Regions from separate parts of the Agromyces badenianii genome, predicted to be linked through region 1. Evidence: predicted binding sites of a transcription regulator. Region 1 holds the regulator's gene; the other holds the start of a gene.
What was found. The regulator LexA, encoded in region 1, represses DNA repair genes until DNA is damaged. The targets are predictions, from matches to a motif close to TCGAACANNTGTTCGA.

Region 1 (10,115 bases):
CACGAAGTAGAACCGCTCGTCTTCGATGCCCGCGAAGAGGGCCGAGCCCTCGCCCGGCTCGACCGTGTTCCAGCCCATGTGCGGGAGCACCTCGGCCGGAAGTTCGGTGACCGTTCCCGGCCATTCGCCGAGGCCCTCGGTGTCGACGCCGCGCTCGACGCCCCGCTCGAACAGCACCTGCATGCCGACGCAGATGCCCAGCACCGGGCGCCCGCCGGCGAGTCGGCGGTCGATGATCTCTTCGCCCCGTACGGCGTGCAGCTGGTCCATGACCGCCTTGAACGCCCCGACTCCCGGAACCACGAGGCCGTCTGCCTCGAGCGCCGTGCTTCGGTCGGAGGTGACGGCGACCTCGGCGCCGGCGCGTTCGAGCGCCTTCGCGGCCGAGTGCACGTTGCCCGAGCCGTAGTCGAGCACGACGATGCGTCGGCTGCGGCTCACAACGCACCCTTGGTCGACGGCACGCCGGAGACGAGCGGGTCGTACGCCTTCGCCTGACGGAACGCACGGGCGAACGCCTTGAACTCTGCCTCGGCGATGTGGTGCGGGTCGCGGCCGCCGAGCACGGTGACGTGCACCGTGAGCGCGGCGTTGAACGAGATCGCCTCGAACACGTGTCGCACCATGGAGCCGGTGAAGTGACCGCCGATGAGGTGGTACTCGAAGCCGGCCGGTTCACCGCCGTGCACGAGGAACGGGCGCCCCGAGATGTCGACGACGGCCTGCGCGAGTGCCTCGTCGAGGGGCACGAGCGCGTCACCGTACCGCGAGATGCCGCGCTTGTCGCCGAGCGCCTGCCTGATCGCCTGGCCGAGCACGATGCCGACGTCTTCGACCGTGTGGTGCACGTCGATCTCGATGTCGCCCCGTGCCCGCACGGTGAGGTCGGTGAGCGAGTGCTTCGCGAACGCCGTGAGCAGGTGGTCGTAGAACGGCACCCTGGTCTCGATGTCGCTCGTGCCTGCGCCGTCGAGGTCGATCGAGAGGTCGATGCTGGATTCGCTCGTCTCGCGCTGGACCCTGGCGGTGCGCGGCGGCCTCGATTCGGTCATGAGGCCATCCTATTCGGGGCCGAAACGGCGATCGCCTCGAGGAAGGCGGTGGTTTCCGCCTCGGTGCCGGCCGTCACCCGCAGGTGCCCGGGGATGCCGATCTCCCTGATCAGGATGCCTCGCGCGAGCAGTTGCCCGAACACCGCGCCGGGGTCGTCGACCCCGCCGAACAGCACGAAGTTGGATCCGCTGCGGTAGGGGTGGAACCCGAGCCGCCCGAGCTCCGTCGAGATGCGCTCGCGCTGGGCGCGGATCTCGTCGACCATCGAGAGCATCTCGACGGAGTGCGCGAGGGCGCCGAGGGCGGCGGCCTGTGTGAGCGCCGAGAGGTGATAGGGAAGCCGAACGAGTCGGAGCGCGTCGATCGCGGCAGGATCGCCGGCGAGGTAGCCGACGCGTGCTCCTGCGAACGCGAAGGCCTTGCTCATCGTGCGAGACACGAGCAGGCGCGGGCGCCCGGCCAAGAGGGTCAGCGCACTCTGGCTGCCCGGGTCGGCGAACTCGAAATAGGCCTCGTCGACGACGACGATGCCGCGTGCCGCGTCGGCGACCGCCTCGATCGTCTCGAGTGAGAGCGGGGTGCCGGTCGGGTTGTTCGGCGCGCAGAGCAGCACGATGTCGGGGTCGTGCGCGCGCACCGCGGCGACGGCGGTGGCGGCGCTCAACTCGAACTCCTCGTCACGGCCCGCGGTGATCCACTCGGTGCCCGTGCCCGAGGCGAGCAGACCGTACATCGAGTACGTCGGGGCGAACCCGAGTGCCGTGCGGCCGGGGCCGCCGTAGGCCTGCAGGATGTGCTGCAGCACTTCATTGGAACCGTTCGCGGCCCAGATCTGCGCCGGGTCGAGACCGTGCCCGAGGTAGTCGGCGAGTGCGCGGCGCAGTTCGGTGAACTCCCGGTCGGGATAGCGATTGAGCGTCAGGATGGCCGCGGCGACCCGCGCGACCACGTCGTGCGCGACGTCCTCGGGAATCGGATGCGTGTTCTCGTTGACGTTGAGGGCGACCGGAACTGCCTGCTGCGGAGCCCCGTACGGGGTTCGCCCACGAAGGTCGTCGCGGATGGGGAGGTCTTCGAGACTCGTCACCGTTCCATGCTAACGAGGCTTGCGCGGGCGGCTCAGGCGACCGTCACGGTACGACCGGAAGCGCGAGGCGCTGCCCGGGCTCGACCACGGCGTCGTCGAGACCGTTGAGCCGCATGATCTCGTCGATGACGTCGCGCGCGTCTGCATTGGGATCGATCGACTCGGCGATCGCCCAGAGCGAGTCGCCCTCACCCACGGTGGTGTACTCGAAGGAGACGCCACTGGACTCGATGTCGGCAGCAGCGGTGCCGGCACCGAGGACCACCACGAACGCCCAGATCACGAGCGGAACCGCGGCCAGCCCGGTGAAGACGATGCGACCGCGCCGCGTCAGCCGAAGCCGGGTACGCGTCGCCGCCGAAGCCGGCTCCTGCCGTACCCCTGGGGCCTGGAATCCGGTCGTTGCGATCACTGCGCTCATGTCACACCTCCTGTAGGAGTCGCATCCGGCTCTCGGCCGGGAGAGCCGGATGCGAAACTCTGTTCCGAATATATCTTCGAATTTCGAACATTGCAAGGATGGAAGCCCGGGATATCGCGGAGCGAATTCCCGACACACTCGAACGAATGTTTGCCGCATGTTCGCGAGCCGGATACAGTTTCGAATGTCCGGAAGACAGTCGACCAGACACCACCGACATCCGGCCGCGCGACGGCCGCTACGAGGGGCGAAGACGTTGAGCACCGACATCGACGACGTGCAGGCGGCCAGGCGGCCACGCCGCCGCAAGAGTCTGAGCGCCAAGCAGATCGCGATCCTCGAGATGATCCAGCGTTCGGTCTCGAGCCGGGGCTACCCGCCGAGCATGCGCGAGATCGGCGACGCGGTCGGCCTCTCCTCGCTGTCCAGCGTCACCCACCAGCTCAATCAGCTCGAGCTCGCCGGGTACCTTCGGCGCGACCCCAACCGGCCCCGCGCCCTCGAGGTGCTCATCGAACTTCCGGGCGTCACCGACCGCACGGTCGGCTCGAGCGATCCCACTCCGGTGGGCGACGCGGCGATGGTGCCGCTCGTCGGCCGCATCGCGGCCGGCGTGCCGATCACCGCCGAGCAGCAGGTAGACGAGGTCTTCCCGCTCCCCCGCCAGCTCGTCGGCAAGGGCGAGCTCTTCATCCTGAAGGTCGTCGGCGAATCCATGATCGACGCCGCGATCTGCGACGGCGACTGGGTGGTCGTGCGATCGCAGCGCACCGCCGAGAACGGCGAGATCGTCGCGGCGATGCTCGATGGCGAGGCGACCGTCAAGGTCTTCCGTCAGCGCGACGGACACACGTGGCTGCTGCCTCGCAACAGCGCGTTCGAACCGATCGTCGGCGACCACGCCGAGGTGCTCGGCAAGGTCGTCGCCGTGCTGCGCACCGTCTGACCGGCTCCCGCCCTCGCGCCCACCGCTCGACTGCGACCGCCGGACGGGGACCGCCGGACGGGCGGCCGCCCGACGCTCCCCTATGAGGCTGAGCGCACGTATGAGGCTGAGCGCACGGCGACCGGCGCACGCTCGCTCGCAGCGGGCGCGAGATCGCGAAGCCAGCCGAGCACTGCGTCCATGAAGCCGGCGTGATCGTCACGGAACACGGTGTGGCCGGTGCCCCGCACCGTCGCGACCGTCATCCCCTGACCGCGCAGCTGCCGGGCGACGTTCGCCGTGATGAGCAGGCTCTTCTCGGCGAGCACCACGAGCGTCGGGGCGACGAGCCGCGCCGGCGGCACGAGCGGCCGGGTATCGGAGAAGCCGAGGATCGTGCGCTTGTCCCAATCGCGGAGCGTCGCGAGCTCGATGTCGACGTCGACCGCGCTCCACTTCGGGTTCATGCGCACGAGCGCCGAACGACGCGGGCGCGGCGCCATCGCGAAGAACGCCTTGAACGCCCACCCCCTGAGGCCCTTGGGGAACGAGAACGCCGGGTCGATGTAGATCGCAGCACGCGGCGCGAGACGATCGGCCACGAGGCTCGCGACGAGCCCGCCGAGCGAGTGGCCCATGACCACGTCGGGCGGGCTGTCGAGGAGCGGCGCGAGCGTCTCGACGACGTCGCTCGCCCATGCGGCCGGTGAGTACGCGGTCGCACGCGGACTGCGTCCGTGGCCGGCGAGGTCGACCGCGAGCACCCGGAAGCCCTGGCCCTCGAGCTCGGCGGTGACCCGATGCCACGCGCGCGAATCCGACATGATGCCGTGGATGAGGATCGCGGTTCGCGCGCCCCGGCCGGATTCGTGGACCGCGAGTTGCATGGCTCGACGGTACGTGGCGCGCCTGAGCATCACCCCGGCGCAAGCCGTGCGGATGCCGCGAGCCGCGGCATCCGCACGATGCTCACGACCCGGCGAGCGCCGGCGAGGTGAGGCCTGCGCGCACCGCGCGGGTCGCCTCGACGATGTGGCGGAGCGACTCCACGGTCTCGTCGTAGCCGCGCGTCTTCAGGCCGCAGTCGGGGTTCACCCAGAGCCGAGCCGCCGGGATCGCACCGGCAGCGCGCTCGAGCAGGGCCTGCACCTCGTCGACGCTCGGCACGCGCGGCGAGTGGATGTCGTAGACCCCCGGGCCGATGCCGTGATCGAACCCGCTCGTCTCGAGGTCGTCGACGACCTCCATGCGACTGCGGGCAGCCTCGATCGATGTGACGTCGGCATCGAGGTTCTTGATGGCGTCGATGACCACGCCGAACTCCGAGTAGCAGAGGTGCGTGTGCACCTGCGTCTCGGGCACCGCCCCGCCCGTCGCGAGCCGGAACGAGCCGACCGACCAGTCGAGGTACGCGGGCTGGTCGGCGAGCTTCAGCGGCAGCAGTTCGCGCAGGGCGGGCTCGTCGACCTGGATCACCCGGATGCCCGCGCCCTCGAGATCGGAGATCTCGTCGCGGAGCGCCAGCGCCACCTGGCGCGCGGTGTCGCCGAGCGGCTGGTCGTCGCGCACGAACGACCAGGCGAGGATCGTCACGGGACCGGTGAGCATGCCCTTCATCGGCTGCTCGGTGAGCGACTGGGCGTAGCTCGACCACTCGACCGTCATCGGCGCCGGCCGCGACACGTCGCCCCAGAGGATCGAGGGCCGCGTGCAGCGCGAGCCGTACGACTGCACCCACCCGTGCTTCGTGACGGCGAACCCGTCGAGCAGCTCGGCGAAGTACTGCACCATGTCGTTGCGCTCGGGCTCACCGTGCACGAGCACGTCGAGCCCGAGGTCCTCCTGCAGCCGCACGACCCGCTCGATCTCCTCGCGCATGAGCGCCGTGTACTCCTCGCTCGTGAGCGAGCCGCCGACGAGGCGGGCGCGGGCCCGACGGATCTCGCCGGTCTGCGGGAACGAGCCGATCGTGGTGGTCGGCAGTTCCGGCAGGCCGAGTGCGGCCTGCGCGGCCACGCGCTCGTCGTAGCTCACGCGGTCGAAGTCGCGCGCGGTGAGACCGGCGAGGCGCTCGCGCACCGCGGGCACCCGCACGCCGGGTGCACCGTCGCGGTCGGCGAGGGCAGCGGATGCCGCAGCGAGCTCGCCCTCGATCGACGCGCGCCCCTCGGTCAGGCCGCACCCGAGCACCGCCACCTGGCCGACCTTCTGGTCGGCGAACGCGAGCCACGTCACGAGCCGGGCGTCGAGCACATCCTCGTCGTCGACATCGTGCGGCACGTGCAGCAGCGAGGTGGAGGTGGAAACGGCAACCGAGGGCGAGAGGTGCTGCACGGCCTCGACTCGGTCGAAGGCTGCGGCGAGATCGCCGCGCCAGATGTTGTGGCCGTCGACGACCCCGGCGACCAGGGTCTTCGCGGCGAGCGACTCGGCGGTCGCGGGGTCGAGCACCTCGGGCAGCGCGCCGCGCACGAGGTCGAGCCCGATCGCCTCCACCGGAGTGGCCGCGAGGGCCGGCAGCGCATCGTCGAGCGAGCCGTACGGCGCGGCGACGAAGATCGCCGGGCGGCGCTCGAGCGCACCGAGCGCGTCATACGCCGCGGCGACCGATTCGAGCACGCGATCGCGGGGCACGTCGATGCTCTCGCTCACGAGCGCGGGCTCGTCGAGCTGCACCCACTCGGCGCCGGCCTCGGCGAGCCGCTCGAGCAGCGCAGCGTAGACGGGCACGAGATCGGCGAGCCGGTCGATCGGCTGGAAGTCCGACGGGGCACCGTCGGCGGCCTTCGCGAGGAGCAGGAAGGTCACGGGGCCGACGATGACGGGCCGGGTCACGAAGCCTGCGGCCTTCGCCTCGGCGAACTCGGCGAGGATCCGCTCGGCGTGCAGCGAGAAGGCGGTCTCGGGGCCGATCTCGGGCACGAGGTAGTGGTAGTTCGAGTCGAACCATTTGGTCATCTCGAGCGGAGCATCGTCGCCGACGCCGCGGGCGATCGTGAAGTACCCGGCGAGATCGAGCTCGCCCTGCTCGTCGACGAGTGCGGCGAAGCGCTCGGGCACGGCACCGACGGCGACCGCGGCATCGAGCACCTGGTCGTAGAACGAGAAGGTCTCGGGGATGGCCGAGTCCGTGCGCCCGAGCCCGAGCGACGCGAGACGCTCACGGGTGGCGGCGCGCAGCTCGGCGGCGGCCTGCTCGAGTTCGGCGGCCGTGATCGAGCCGGCCCAGAACGACTCGACGGCTCGCTTCAACTCGCGCCGGCGCCCGATGCGCGGGTAGCCGAGGATCGTCGCGATCGGGAAGGCGGGTGCGGGGGTGGTCATCGTGCGGTGTTCCTTTCGTCGGCGAGCCGGTCGGCGCGCAGCCCGAGCCGCTCGACGACGTCGAGCACGGCCTCATGGCGGTTGAAGGTGTAGAGGTGCAATCCCGGAGCGCCGCCCGCGATCACCTCGGTGGAGAGGCGGGTGGCGAAGGTGATGCCGAGCTCGGCCTGCGCCGAGGCATCCGGCTCGATCTCGAGGTCGATCGAGAGCTCGGCGGGCGGTTCGACGCCGGTCAGCTCGGTGAGCCGAGACAGTCGTGCAGGCGTCGTCACGGGCATGATGCCCGGCAGGATCGGGATCGTGACCCCGCCGGCGCGGGCACGATCGACGAAGCCGAGGTAGTCGTCGGCCCGCCAGAAGAGCTGGGTGATCGCGAGGTTCGCCCCGGCGATCTCCTTGGCGAGAAGGGTGTCGACGTCTTGCCCGACTCCGCGCGAACGCGGGTGCCCGGTGGGGAAGGCGGCGACGGCGACCCGTTCGGGGCGGGGCCGCTCCCTGATGCGCGATGCGCCGGGATTGCCCGGCACGCCGACCTGCTCGAACGGCTCGCGCTCCTCCTGCACCCGGTGGATGAGCTGCACGAGCTCGGCCGCACTGCCGAGGTCGCCGATGCCGGCGTCGGGATCGGCGTCTGCGGGCGGGTCGCCGCGGAGGGCGAGGAAACTCGTGATGCCGGCGTCGAGGAACTCCCGGACGAGCCGGTTCGCCTCGGCGTGCGACGAGCCGACGCACGTGAGATGCGCCATCGCTTCGACGTGCGTGTGCTCGAGCATGTACCGCAGCACCGTCAGGGAGCGCGCTCGCGAACTGCCGCCGGCACCGAAGGTAACGGAGATGAATGCCGGATCGACCTCGGCGAGCCGGTCGATGGTGCGGCCGAGGGCCAGGGCCGCGGCGTCGGTGCGCGGCGGGAAGAGCTCGAACGACAGCGGCAGCCCGGAACGACAGTCGGCGCCCGATGCGTCGGATGCGGTCGGTGCCATGGTGCTCCTGCGTGGCGGCGGCGACGGAAGAGCGCGGCAGGCCGCGTCCCCCGGCCGGAACGGCGGGTGGGTCTCGCGGGCGGGTGCCGGGCTCGGCGGTCGCTCCACGTGATCGGCATCGGGCCGATCACAGATCGATCAGGAGCGACGATACGCCGCACGGGCGGCCGCCGCGCGTCTGTGACGCACAGTGACGCGGCCGCCGAGGCATCCGTCGGCCGCGCCGATCAGGTCAGGCGCTGGCCGCTGCCGCCGCGAACTCCTCGAGCTGGCCCGCGAGTTCGGGTGAGGCGAGCGCGCGCACGCGGGTGCCGTCTTCGTCGTACTCGATCGAGAGCACTCGACCGGTCTCGTGCAGCGTCGAGACGACGTCGCCCCGGTCGTAGGGCACGAGCAGGTCGATCTCGACGGCCGGGTCGGGCAGCATGCGTGCGATCGCCTCGAGCACCTCGGGGATGCCTTCGCCCGTGCGTGCCGAGGCGAAGATCGCGCCGGGCTCGAGACCGCGGAGCACGAGGCGTTCCTCGGGCGTCACGAGGTCGGCCTTGTTGAAGACGATGAGCTCGGGGATGTCGCGGGCACCGACCTCGCCGATGACGTCGCGCACCGTGGCGATCTGCCCGGCGGGGTCGGGATGGGCGGCGTCGACGACGTGCACGATCAGGTCGGAGTCGCCCACCTCTTCGAGCGTCGAACGGAATGCCTCGACGAGCTGGTGCGGCAGGTTGCGCACGAAGCCGACGGTGTCTGCGATCGTGTAGACGCGGCCGTCGGCGGTGGTGTTGCGGCGCACGGTCGCGTCGAGCGTCGCGAACAGGGCGTTCTCGACGAGCACGCCGGCGCCGGTGATGCGGTTCAGGAGGCTCGACTTGCCCGCGTTCGTGTAGCCCGCGATCGCCACAGAGGGCACCGCGTTGCGCTTGCGATTGGCGCGCTTGGCTTCACGCGCGGGCTTCATGGCGGTGATCTGCTTGCGCAGCTTCGCCATGCGCGAGTGGATGCGTCGACGGTCGAGTTCGATCTTCGTCTCACCAGGGCCGCGCGAACCCATGCCGGCGCCTGCGCCGCCGACCTGGCCGCCCGCCTGGCGCGACATCGACTCACCCCAGCCGCGCAGTCGCGGCAGGAGGTATTCGAGCTGCGCGAGCTCGACCTGGGCCTTGCCCTCGCGGCTCTTCGCGTGCTGGCTGAAGATGTCGAGGATGACCGCGGTGCGATCGATGACCTTCACCTTGATCGCGTCTTCCAGCGCACGACGCTGGCTCGGCGCGAGTTCGGTGTCGGCGACGACTGTGTCGGCGCCGAGGGAAGCGACGATGTGGCGCAGCTCCTCGACCTTGCCGCGCCCGAGGTACGTGCTCGGGTCGGGGTGGGGCCGACGCTGCAGCACGCCGTCGAGCACCCGCGCGCCGGCGGTCTCTGCGAGCGCGGCGAGCTCGCGCATGGAGTTCTCGGCCTCGTCTTGCGAACCCTGCGAGTACACGCCGATGAGCACGACGTTCTCGAGGCGCAACTGCCGGTACTCGACCTCGGTGACGTCTTCGAGTTCGGTCGAGAGCCCGCCCACCCGGCGCAGGCTCGCGCGCGCCTCACGGTCGTACTGCTCGCCGTCGGTGTCGGAATCGGCACCGGGTGTCGTCTCGGGCGCCATCAGCGCCTCGGCGACGTCGGAGCCGAAGCGGGTGAGGCCCGCTTTCGTCTCTGCGCCCCTGAGCACCCGTTCGACGGCGTCGTCTGCGGAGTTCCGTTCGGCGTCATTCATTGCGTTAACCCTAGTTCCCATCGCTGCGATAGGTTCCCCTGTATGGCCTCCGACCATTATTTCTCCTCTCGTCCGGGCGGCGAGGCCACTCTCCGCACCATCACCGTCACCCTCGCCGGGCGCGAACTCTCGCTCGCGACCGCCGGCGGGGTCTTCAGCCCGGAGCATCTCGACACCGGCACCCGCATCCTGCTCGACCGCACCCCGGCGCCGCCGGCCGGCGGCGATCTGCTCGACCTCGGTAGCGGATGGGGACCGATCGCGATCTCGCTGGCCCTGCGGGCTCCAGATGCCACGGTGTGGTCCGTCGACGTCAACGAGCGGGCCCTCGACCTCGTGCGCCGCAACACGGCACGACTCGGCATCACCAACGTCAACGCGGTGCTGCCCGAGGATGTTCCCGCCGAGGTGCGCTTCGCCGGCATCTGGTCGAACCCGCCCATTCGCGTCGGCAAGGCCGAGTTGCACGCGCTCCTCACACGTTGGCTCCCCCGCATGCACGACGACGCGAGCGCGTGGCTCGTCGTTGCCAAGCACCTCGGAGCGGAGTCGCTGCAGCG
Region 2 (10,115 bases), 470 kb from region 1:
TAGCCGAGTCCGACGTCGACGAGTGTCTTGAGGTACCGGTGGATGGCCGAGATCGGTTCGAAGAACTCGGCCGCCTCGCTGATCGGCATCTCGAGCACCTCGGCGATGTTCTTGCCCTTGTAGTGCACCTGCAGGGTCTCGCGGTTGTACCGCTGGCCGCCGCAGACCTCGCACGCGACGTAGACGTCGGGCAGGAAGTTCATCTCGATCTTGATCGTGCCGTCGCCGGAGCATGCCTCGCAGCGCCCGCCCTTGACGTTGAAGCTGAAGCGACCGGGCAGGTAGCCGCGGGCCTTCGCCTCGGTCGTCTCGGAGAAGAGGTTGCGGATGCGATCGAAGACGCCCGTGTACGTGGCGGGATTCGAACGGGGGGTGCGCCCGATCGGCGCCTGGTCGACGTGCACGACCTTGTCGAGCTGATCGAGTCCCGTGACCCGGCGATGCTTGCCCGGCACCTTGCGCGCACCGTTGAGGCGGTTCGCGAGCACCCGATAGAGGATGTCGTTGACGAGCGACGACTTGCCCGACCCGCTGACGCCGGTCACTGCGGTCAGCACGCCGAGGGGGAACTCGACGTCGACGCCGCGCAGGTTGTTGGCCTCTGCACCCTGCACGACGATTGTGCGTTCGGGATCGATGCGGCGCCGCTGCTCGGGCATCGCGATCTCTTTGCGGCCCGAGAGATAGTCGCCGGTGAGGGAGCGCGTGTTCTTCACGAGGTCGGCATAGCTGCCGGAGTGCACGACGGTGCCGCCGTTGACCCCCGCGCCCGGGCCGATGTCGACGATCCAGTCGGCGGTGCGGATGGTGTCTTCGTCGTGCTCGACGACGATCAGGGTGTTGCCGAGATCGCGCAGCGCGATAAGCGTGTCGATGAGGCGTCGATTGTCGCGCTGGTGCAGGCCGATGCTCGGCTCGTCGAGCACGTAGAGCACGCCGGTGAGCCCCGAGCCGATCTGGGTGGCGAGTCGGATGCGCTGCGCTTCTCCCCCGGAGAGAGTGGCCGCTGCCCGCGACAGATCGAGATAGCTGAGGCCGACGCGGATCAGGAAGTCGAGGCGCAGCTTGATCTCTCGCAGCACCTGCGCCGCGATCGCCTGCTCGCGATCGGTCAGTTCGAGCCGGTCCATGAATGCGCGGGCGTCGGTGAGGCTCAGGAGCCCGACATCGGCGATGCTCGCGTCGTGGATGAGCACCGAGAGCACCTCGGGCTTCAGCCGCTTGCCGTCGCAGACCGGGCACGGCACCTCGCGCAGGTACTCCGACCAGCGGGCCCGCTGCACATCGGTCTCGGCCTGGAGGTACTGGCGCTCGATGTAGGGCACCACGCCCTCGAAGCCCGAGGTGTAGCTCATCTCGCGGCCGTACCGGTTGCGCCATTTCACCTTGACCTCGAAGTTGTCGCCGCGAAGCACCGCCTGTCGGGCGACGTCGTCGAGCTCCTCCCACGGGGTGTCGAGCGAGAAGTCGAGGTCGCGGGCGAGGCCGCCGAGGAGCTTCTCGTAGTAGTTGTAGAGGCTCTTGCCCTGCGACGTCCACGGCAGGATCACGCCTTCGGCGATGCTGAGACTCTGATCGCCGAGCAGCAGCGAATCGTCGACCGACATGCGGGTGCCGAGGCCCGAGCACTCGGGACAGGCTCCGAACGGCGCGTTGAACGAGAAGGTTCGCGGCTCGATCTCGGTGAGCTGGATCGGGTGCTGGTTCGGGCACGAGAGCTTCTCGGAGAAGGTCGCCCACGCGGCCGGGCCGGTCTCGTCGACATAGTTGACCTGCACGAGCCCATCGGTCAGGCGCAGCGCCGTCTCGAGGGAGTCGGTGAGGCGCCCGAGCAGTTCGGGGCCGGCGACGAGCCGGTCGATGACGACCGAGATGTCGTGCTTGACCTGCTTCTTCAGCTTCGGCGGTTCGTCGAGCCGGATGACGTCGCCGTCGACGACCGCCCGCGAGTACCCCTGCGCGGCGAGATCGCGGAAGAGGTCGACGAACTCGCCCTTCTTCTTCGACACGACCGGGCTCACCACTTGGTAGCGAGTGCCCTCGGGCAGCTCCATGAGCTGGTCGGCGATCTGCTGCACCGTCTGGCGCTGGATGCGCTCGCCGCACACCGGGCAGTGCGGCACGCCGATGCGCGCCCAGAGCAGGCGCATGTAGTCGTAGATCTCGGTGATCGTGCCGACGGTCGAGCGCGGGTTGCGGTTGGTGGACTTCTGGTCGATCGACACCGCCGGGCTCAGCCCCTCGATGAAGTCGACGTCGGGTCGGTCGACCTGGCCGAGGAACTGCCGGGCGTAGGCCGAGAGCGACTCGACGTACCGTCGCTGCCCCTCGGCGAAGATCGTATCGAAGGCGAGCGATGACTTGCCGGAGCCCGACAGACCCGTGAACACGACCATCGCGTCGCGCGGAATCTCGACGTCGACGTTCTGCAGGTTGTGCACGCGGGCACCGCGAACACTCAGGTGCGAATGGGCATCGAGACGTGAAACTGGCACCCTTCGAGTTTAGAGAGCACCACCGACATGGATGCCTCGACTGCACGTGCTCTGAGCGAACATACGTTCGAACGAGCGAAGCAACCCGGCCTCGAGCAGCGCTGAGCCTGCGACGCGGAACCGCCGACTCACCTGCCGTTTCGGGCGAGCGGCATACCGATCGTTCAACCGAGGTGCCCAGCCTTCTCCATCTGCCGGAGCTCCCGTTTCAGGTCTGATACCTCGTCGCGCAGGCGCCCGGCGAGCTCGAACTTGAGCTCGCCGGCCGCGACCAGCATCTGGTCGTTGAGATCGCGGATGAGGTCTTCGAGATCGTTCGCACCGGCCGCTGCGATGCCCTCGCGGCGGAGGTTCGGTACTGACGTCTTCTTCTTCGCGTCGCGGCCCGCGAGGAGCGCGGCCGTATCTGCTTCTTCGCGCGCGAGCACGTCGGTGATGTCGGCGATGCGCTTGCGGAGCGGCTGCGGGTCGATGCCGTTGACGCGGTTGTACTCGATCTGGCGATCACGGCGCCGCGTCGTCTCGTCGATCGCCGATTTCATCGAGTCGGTGAGGACGTCGGCGTACATGTGCACCTCGCCGGAGACGTTTCGCGCGGCTCGGCCGATGGTCTGGATGAGCGAGGTCGACGACCGGAGGAACCCCTCTTTGTCGGCGTCGAGGATCGCGACGAGCGACACCTCGGGCAGGTCGAGACCTTCTCTGAGGAGGTTGATTCCGACGAGGACGTCGTAGACGCCGGCTCGGAGTTCGGTCAGCAGCTCGACGCGACGCAGCGTGTCGACATCGGAGTGGAGATACCTCACTCGCACCCCGGCCTCGGTGAGGAAGTCGGTGAGCTCTTCGGCCATCTTCTTCGTGAGCGTCGTGACGAGCACTCGCTCGTCACGCTCGGCCCTGGCCCGGATCTCTTCGAGCAGGTCGTCGATCTGACCCTTCGAGGGCTTCACGACGATGTGCGGGTCGACGAGGCCGGTGGGCCGGATGATCTGCTCCACCACGCCATCGGCGATGCCCATCTCGTAGCGCCCGGGCGTGGCCGAGAGGTACACGGTCTGCCCGACACGGGCCTTGAACTCGTCCCACTTCAACGGCCGGTTGTCGAGTGCGCTGGGCAGGCGGAACCCGTGCTCGACGAGCGTGCGCTTGCGAGAGGAGTCGCCCTCGTACATCGCACCGATCTGCGGCACCGTCACGTGCGATTCGTCGATGACCACGAGGAAATCGTCGGCGAAGTAGTCGAGCAGGCAGTGCGGCGCCTCGCCCGCCTGACGGCCGTCGATGTGCCGCGAGTAGTTCTCGATGCCCGAGCAGAATCCGATCTGCTCCATCATCTCGAGGTCGAACGTGGTGCGCATTCGCAGTCGCTGCGCCTCGAGCAGCTTGCCCTCTCGCTCGAGCTCGGCGAGTCGCTCTTCGAGTTCGATGCGGATGGTGCCGATCGCGCGCTGCATCACCTCGGTGCTCGCCACGTAGTGGGACCCTGGGAAGACCGGCACCGAGTCGAGCTTCGCGACCACCTGCCCCGTCAGCGGGTGCAGGCTGTAGAGCGCTTCGATCTCATCGCCGAACATCTCGATGCGGATCGCAAGCTCTTCGTAGATGGGGATGATCTCGATGGTGTCGCCGCGCACCCGGAAGTTGCCGCGCGAGAAGTCGACGTCGTTGCGCTGGTACTGCATCGAGACGAACTTGCGGATGAGCCAGTCGCGATCGACGCGCTGCCCCACCTGCAGCGGCATCATCGCGCCGAGGTACTCCTCTGGCGTGCCGAGACCGTAGATGCACGAGACCGATGACACGACGACGACGTCGCGACGGCTCAGCAACGAGTTGGTGGTCGAGTGCCGCAGCCGCTCGACCTCGGAATTGATCGAGGAGTCTTTTTCGATGAAGGTATCGGTCTGCGGCACGTATGCCTCGGGCTGGTAGTAGTCGTAGTACGACACGAAGTACTCGACGGCGTTGTTGGGCATGAGCTCGCGGAACTCGTTTGCGAGCTGGGCCGCGAGGGTCTTGTTGTGCGCGAGCACGAGCGTCGGCCTCTGCACCTGTTCGATGAGCCACGCGGTCGTCGCGGACTTGCCGGTGCCGGTGGCGCCGAGCAGCACGACGTCGGTCTCACCCGCATTGATACGCCCCGCGAGTTCGGCGATGGCCGCGGGCTGATCGCCGCTGGGAGTGTACTCGCTGATGACCTCGAAGGGCCGAACGGAACGGGTGGCCTGCATGCGCTCCAGTCTACGAGCGCCCGCTGACACTACGCCCGGGAGCGGCGCTCCTCGTTGATGCGGTGCCAGAGCGCGTCGGTCTGGCTCATCGTATGGGCCAGCGAACCGTCGGTGTCGATCACGACGTCGGCGATCGCGAGCCGGGCGGTGTTGTCGACCTGCGCATCGACCCGCGCCTCGGCCTGGTTCTGCTCGAGGCCGCGAAGTTCGACGAGGCGCTCGACCTGGGTGCGGCGCGGCGCGTTGGTCACGACGATCAGGTCGAAGGGGTGGTCGACGGCGGCCTCGATGAGCAGGGGCACGTCGTAGACCACGACAGCATCGGGGTCGTCTTGCTCGGCCTTCGCGATGAGCCGGTTGGAGAGCTCGCGAACCGCGGGGTGCACGATCGCGTTCAGCTTCTCGAGGGCGACCGGATTGCCGAAGACGTGTTCGCCGAGCTTCGCACGATCGAGCGACCCGTCACGGCGAAGCACGTCGGGGCCGAACTCCTCGACGACCGCCGCGAGTGCCGGGGTGCCAGGCTCGACCACACGACGAGCGAGCTGGTCGGCATCGATGTGCACGGCGCCGTGCTCGTAGAGCCGGCGCGCGACAGTGGATTTTCCTGAGGCGATGCCGCCCGTGAGGCCGATCAGATACACGCCCACCACTCTAGCCGTGCGATCGCCGGGCGCGGCGTCCACCGAGGGCACCGTGTACGCCGGAAGGCCGGCCCCCCGAGGGGACCGGCCTTCCGTATCGCGGATCGCGACTAGTTGTTGCTCGAGAGCTTCTCGCGCAGCGCCGCGAGCGACGCGTCGTCGGCGAGGGTGCCCGCGCCGGCCGAGTCGCTCGAGAACGATGCAGCGCTCGAGGTGAACGAGTCGTCGGCCACAGCAGCAGCGTTCGCCGCGGCGACCTGCTTCTTGTGGGCCTCCCAACGAGCCTGGGCGGCAGCGTAGTCCTGCTCCCACTTCTCGCGCTGGGCCTCGAAGCCCTCGCGCCACTCGTTGGTCTCGGAGTCGAAGCCCTCGGGGTACTTGTAGTTGCCCTGCTCGTCGTACTCGGTGAGCATGCCGTAGAGCGCCGGGTCGAACTCGGTGCCCTCGGGGTCGACGCCCTCGTTCGCCTGCTTCAGCGAGAGCGAGATGCGGCGACGCTCGAGGTCGATGTCGATGACCTTGACGAAGACCTCTTCGCCGACCGACACGACCTGCTCTGCGAGCTCGACGTGCTTGCCGGAGAGCTCGGAGATGTGGACGAGGCCCTCGATGCCGTCGGCGACGCGAACGAACGCACCGAACGGAACGAGCTTCGTGACCTTACCCGGGGCGACCTGACCGATCGCGTGGGTACGGGCGAAGACCTGCCACGGGTCCTCCTGCGTCGCCTTGAGCGACAGCGAGACGCGCTCGCGGTCGAGCTCGACGGAGAGCACCTCGACGGTGACCTCCTGGCCGACCTCGACGACCTCGCTGGCGTGCTCGATGTGCTTCCACGAGAGCTCGGAGACGTGGACGAGACCGTCGACGCCACCGAGGTCGACGAACGCACCGAAGTTGACGATCGACGAGATGACGCCCTTGCGGATCTGGCCCGGGTGGAGGTTCGCGAGGAACGTCGAACGCGACTCGGACTGCGTCTGCTCGAGGAGCGCGCGGCGCGAGAGCACGACGTTGTTGCGGTTCTTGTCGAGCTCGAGGATCTTCGCCTCGATCTCCTGGCCGAGGTACGGCGTGAGGTCGCGCACGCGGCGGAGCTCGATGAGCGACGCCGGGAGGAAGCCGCGCAGGCCGATGTCGACGATCAGGCCGCCCTTGACGACCTCGATGACCGAACCGGTCACGACGCCATCGGCTTCCTTGATCTTCTCCACGTCGCCCCAGGCACGCTCGTACTGAGCCCGCTTCTTCGACAGGATGAGGCGGCCTTCTTTGTCTTCCTTCTGGAGGACGAGGGCCTCGACGGTGTCGCCGACGCCGACGACCTCGCTGGGGTCGACATCGTGCTTGATCGAAAGCTCACGCGAGGGGATGACGCCCTCGGTCTTGTAGCCGACGTCGAGGAGCACCTCGTCGCGGTCGATCTTCACGACGGTGCCCTCGATGAGGTCGCCGTCGTTGAAGAACTTCAAAGTCTTCTCGACCGCGGCGAGGAAATCGTCAGCAGATCCGATGTCGTTGATCGCGACCTGCTTGGGTGCCTTGGTCGTTGCGGTTGTCATGTAGTGAATGCTCCGTAAAGGACAAAATCGAGCCCATCGCGCGGTAGAGCGTTGTGTTGGTTCCGCGATGGGCATGCGGACAGGGATGTCACACGAGTGACGATCCATCCTAACGGAAGCACTCCCCCGGCAGCAACCGGGCCCGTCATTGCTCCTGCGTCGTCGTTCGCACCGGCTCCGCCTTCTCCAGTTCAGGCGTCAGGCGAGCAGCGCCGAGCGCAGCGTGTCGAGCCCCACGCCGCCGAGTGCGAGCGACCGGCGGTGGAACTGGCGGATGTCGAACGCCGCGCCCTCACGGCGCGCCACCTCGTCGCGCAGCTGCTCCCACATGCGCTGGCCGACCTTGTACGACGGCGCCTGGCCGGGCCAGCCGAGGTAGCGATTCACCTCGAAGCGCACGAACCCCTCGTTCATGTTGACGTTCCGGCCGAGGAACTCGAAGGCGTACTCGCCCGTCCAGGCGCCCTCGCCGTCGGGCCGCTGCTTGCCGAGGTGCACGCCGATGTCGAGCACGACGCGGGCGGCGCGCATGCGCTGGCCGTCGAGCATGCCGAGCCGGTCGGCGGGGTCGTCGAGGTACCCGAGGCCCTGCATGAGCCGCTCGGCGTACAGCGCCCAGCCCTCGGCGTGGCCGGACGTGCCGGCGAGCTGTCGTCGCCACGTGTTCAGCTGGCCGCGGTTCACGACGGCCTGGCCGATCTGCAGGTGGTGCCCCGGCACGCCCTCGTGGTACACGGTCGTGAGCTCGCGCCAGGTGTCGAACTCGGTCACGCCCTCGGGCACCGACCACCACATGCGACCCGGGCGCGAGAAGTCGTCGCTCGGGCCCGTGTAGTAGATGCCGCCCTCCTGCGTCGGCGCGATCATGCACTCGAGCGTGCGGATCTCGGCCGGGATGTCGAACTGGGTGCCGGCGAGCTCGGCGACCGCCCGGTCGCTCGTCTCCTGCATCCAGCGCTGCAGCGCATCGGTGCCGTGCAGCTTGCGAGACGGGTCGTCGTCGAGGAAGGCGATGGCCTCGGCGACGGATGCCCCGGGCAGGATCTCGTTCGCGATCGACTCCTGCTCGGCGACCATGCGGGCGAGTTCCTCGATGCCCCACTCGTAGGTCTCGTCGAGGTCGATCTCGGCACCGAGGAAGTGACGCGATTGCAGGGCGTAGATCTCGCGACCGACCCCGTCGTGCTCGCCGGCGACCGGCTGGAGTTCGGTTTCGAGGAACTCGGCGAGACGCCCGTAGGCGGACGCCGCAGCGCCCGCGCCAGCGCCGAGGTGGCGTGTCAGCGAGCCGGGGAGTTCGGCTTCGCCCGCCCGTGCAGAGCCGGCGAACGTCGCGAAGAAGCCGTCGGGCTTCGCGATGCGCCGAGCCTGCGCGGCCACCGCTCGCACCTGGCGGACCGCGGGAACGATGCCCTGCCCGATGCCCGCACGCAGCGTTTCGACGTAGCCGTCGACGGCTGACGACACCGCCTCGAGGCGAGTCGCGATGCGCTCCCACTCCTCGGGCGCGTCGGTGGGCATGAGGTCGAACACCTCTCGGATGTCTTGCGCGGGGCTCGCGATGACGTTCAGGTCACGCAGGTGCAGGCCGGCGTCGTGCCGCTCGAGCTCGAGTTCGAGCTCGCTGCCGAGGTCGGCGACGGTGATGCGGTCGACATCGTCGACGGGCGTCGCCGAGCGAAGTGCGGTGAGCGTCTCGCGGGTGGCGGAGATGCTGCGCTCGTGACCTGCGGGCGAGTAGTCGGCGAGGCGGTCGTCGTGCGTCGTGCGCCCGATGTAGGTGCCCACCCCTGGGTTCAGCTCGACGAGCGTGTCGACCCACCCCTCTGCGATGCGATCGACGTCGGTCGGGGTGCGCTCACTCGATGCCATGCAGCGAGCCTAGTGCGCCGCGTCTTCCCAGTTGGCGCCGCGCCCGATCTGCACGTCGAGCGGCACGAGGAGCTCGGCGGCGTGCGCCATGCGGTCGCGCACGACCTCTTCGAGCACCTCGGACTCACCCTCGGCGACCTCGAAGATGAGCTCGTCGTGCACGGTCAGCAGCATGCGACTGCCGAGTCCGCGCTCGGCGAGATCGACCTCGACCCGCGACATCGCGATCTTGATGATGTCGGCGGCCGAGCCCTGGATGGGCGAGTTCAGTGCCGCGCGCTCGGCGTTCTCGCGGTGCACCCGGTTCGGGCTGTTGAGGTCTGGGAACGGACGCCGCCGGCCGAAGATCGTCTCGGTGTATCCGTCGATCTTGGCCTGCTCGACGACGCTGCGCAGGTAGTCGCGCACGGCTCCGAAGCGCTCGAAGTACTCCTTCATGAGCTGCGTCGCCTCGGCGCGATCGATGCGGAGCTGCTTCGAGAGCCCGAACGCGCTGAGTCCGTAGGCGAGGCCGTACGACATCGCCTTCACCTTGGTGCGCATCACCGGGGTGACGTCGCCCGGGTCGACGGAGAACACGCGCGCGCCGACGAAGCGGTGCAGGTCTTCACCCGCGTTGAACGCCTCGATGAGCCCTGGGTCACCCGAGAGGTGCGCCATGATGCGCATCTCGATCTGCGAGTAGTCGGCCGTGAGCAGCTCGGTGTACTCCGTACCGTGCCGGAACGCCTTGCGGATGCGTCGGCCGTCTTCGGTGCGGATCGGGATGTTCTGCAGGTTCGGATCGTTCGACGACATGCGACCGGTCGCGGCGCCGATCTGGCCGTAGCTCGTGTGGATGCGGCCGTCGTCGGCGATCGACTTGTCGAGGGACTCGACGATCTGGCGCAGCTTCGTGGCGTCGCGGTGCTCGAGCAGGTAGCCGAGGAACGGGTGCGGGTTCGACTCCTGGAGATCTGCCAGCGCGCTCGCATCGGTCGTGTAGCCCGTCTTCGTCGCCCGCGTCTTCGGCATGCCGAGCTGGTCGAACAACACCTCCTGCAGCTGCTTGGGCGAACCGAGGTTGACCTCGCGCCCGATCTCGGCGAAGGCCGCCTCGGCCAGGCCCGCGGCCCGCGCACCGAGTTCCGCCGAGAGTGCCGCGAGCTCGGTGTGGTCGACGCTCACCCCGCGCAGCTCCATCGCCGCGAGCACACGCACGAGCGGCATCTCGATGTCGGCGAGCAGCTGCCGTGAGGTCTCGGGAAGCGCCCGGAGCACGACGGGTGCGAGCCGAAGGGTGTACCAGGCGTACTCGGGTGCACCCGCGTC

Region 2: uvrA (excinuclease ABC subunit UvrA) is a predicted target of LexA. The motif match lies at 2,551-2,566, and genes of this name have one in related genera.

What each region holds. Positions count from the first base shown of each region.
Region 1 covers NZ_CP028913.1:1,194,647-1,204,761, reverse strand. Annotated here, with positions in the region: gene hisH (imidazole glycerol phosphate synthase subunit HisH) at 1-441, opposite strand, end outside; gene hisB (imidazoleglycerol-phosphate dehydratase HisB) at 438-1,052, opposite strand; gene DCE93_RS05755 (histidinol-phosphate transaminase) at 1,049-2,140, opposite strand; gene DCE93_RS05750 (LysM peptidoglycan-binding domain-containing protein) at 2,184-2,561, opposite strand; gene lexA (transcriptional repressor LexA) at 2,830-3,507, shown strand; gene DCE93_RS05740 (alpha/beta fold hydrolase) at 3,588-4,373, opposite strand; gene metE (5-methyltetrahydropteroyltriglutamate--homocysteine S-methyltransferase) at 4,456-6,810, opposite strand; gene DCE93_RS05730 (methylenetetrahydrofolate reductase) at 6,807-7,793, opposite strand; gene hflX (GTPase HflX) at 8,026-9,555, opposite strand; gene DCE93_RS05720 (class I SAM-dependent methyltransferase) at 9,598-10,115, shown strand, end outside.
Region 2 covers NZ_CP028913.1:1,669,405-1,679,519, forward strand. Annotated here, with positions in the region: gene uvrA (excinuclease ABC subunit UvrA) at 1-2,495, opposite strand, end outside; gene uvrB (excinuclease ABC subunit UvrB) at 2,660-4,726, opposite strand; gene coaE (dephospho-CoA kinase) at 4,756-5,370, opposite strand; gene rpsA (30S ribosomal protein S1) at 5,481-6,932, opposite strand; gene DCE93_RS07975 (DUF885 domain-containing protein) at 7,131-8,804, opposite strand; gene polA (DNA polymerase I) at 8,814-10,115, opposite strand, start outside.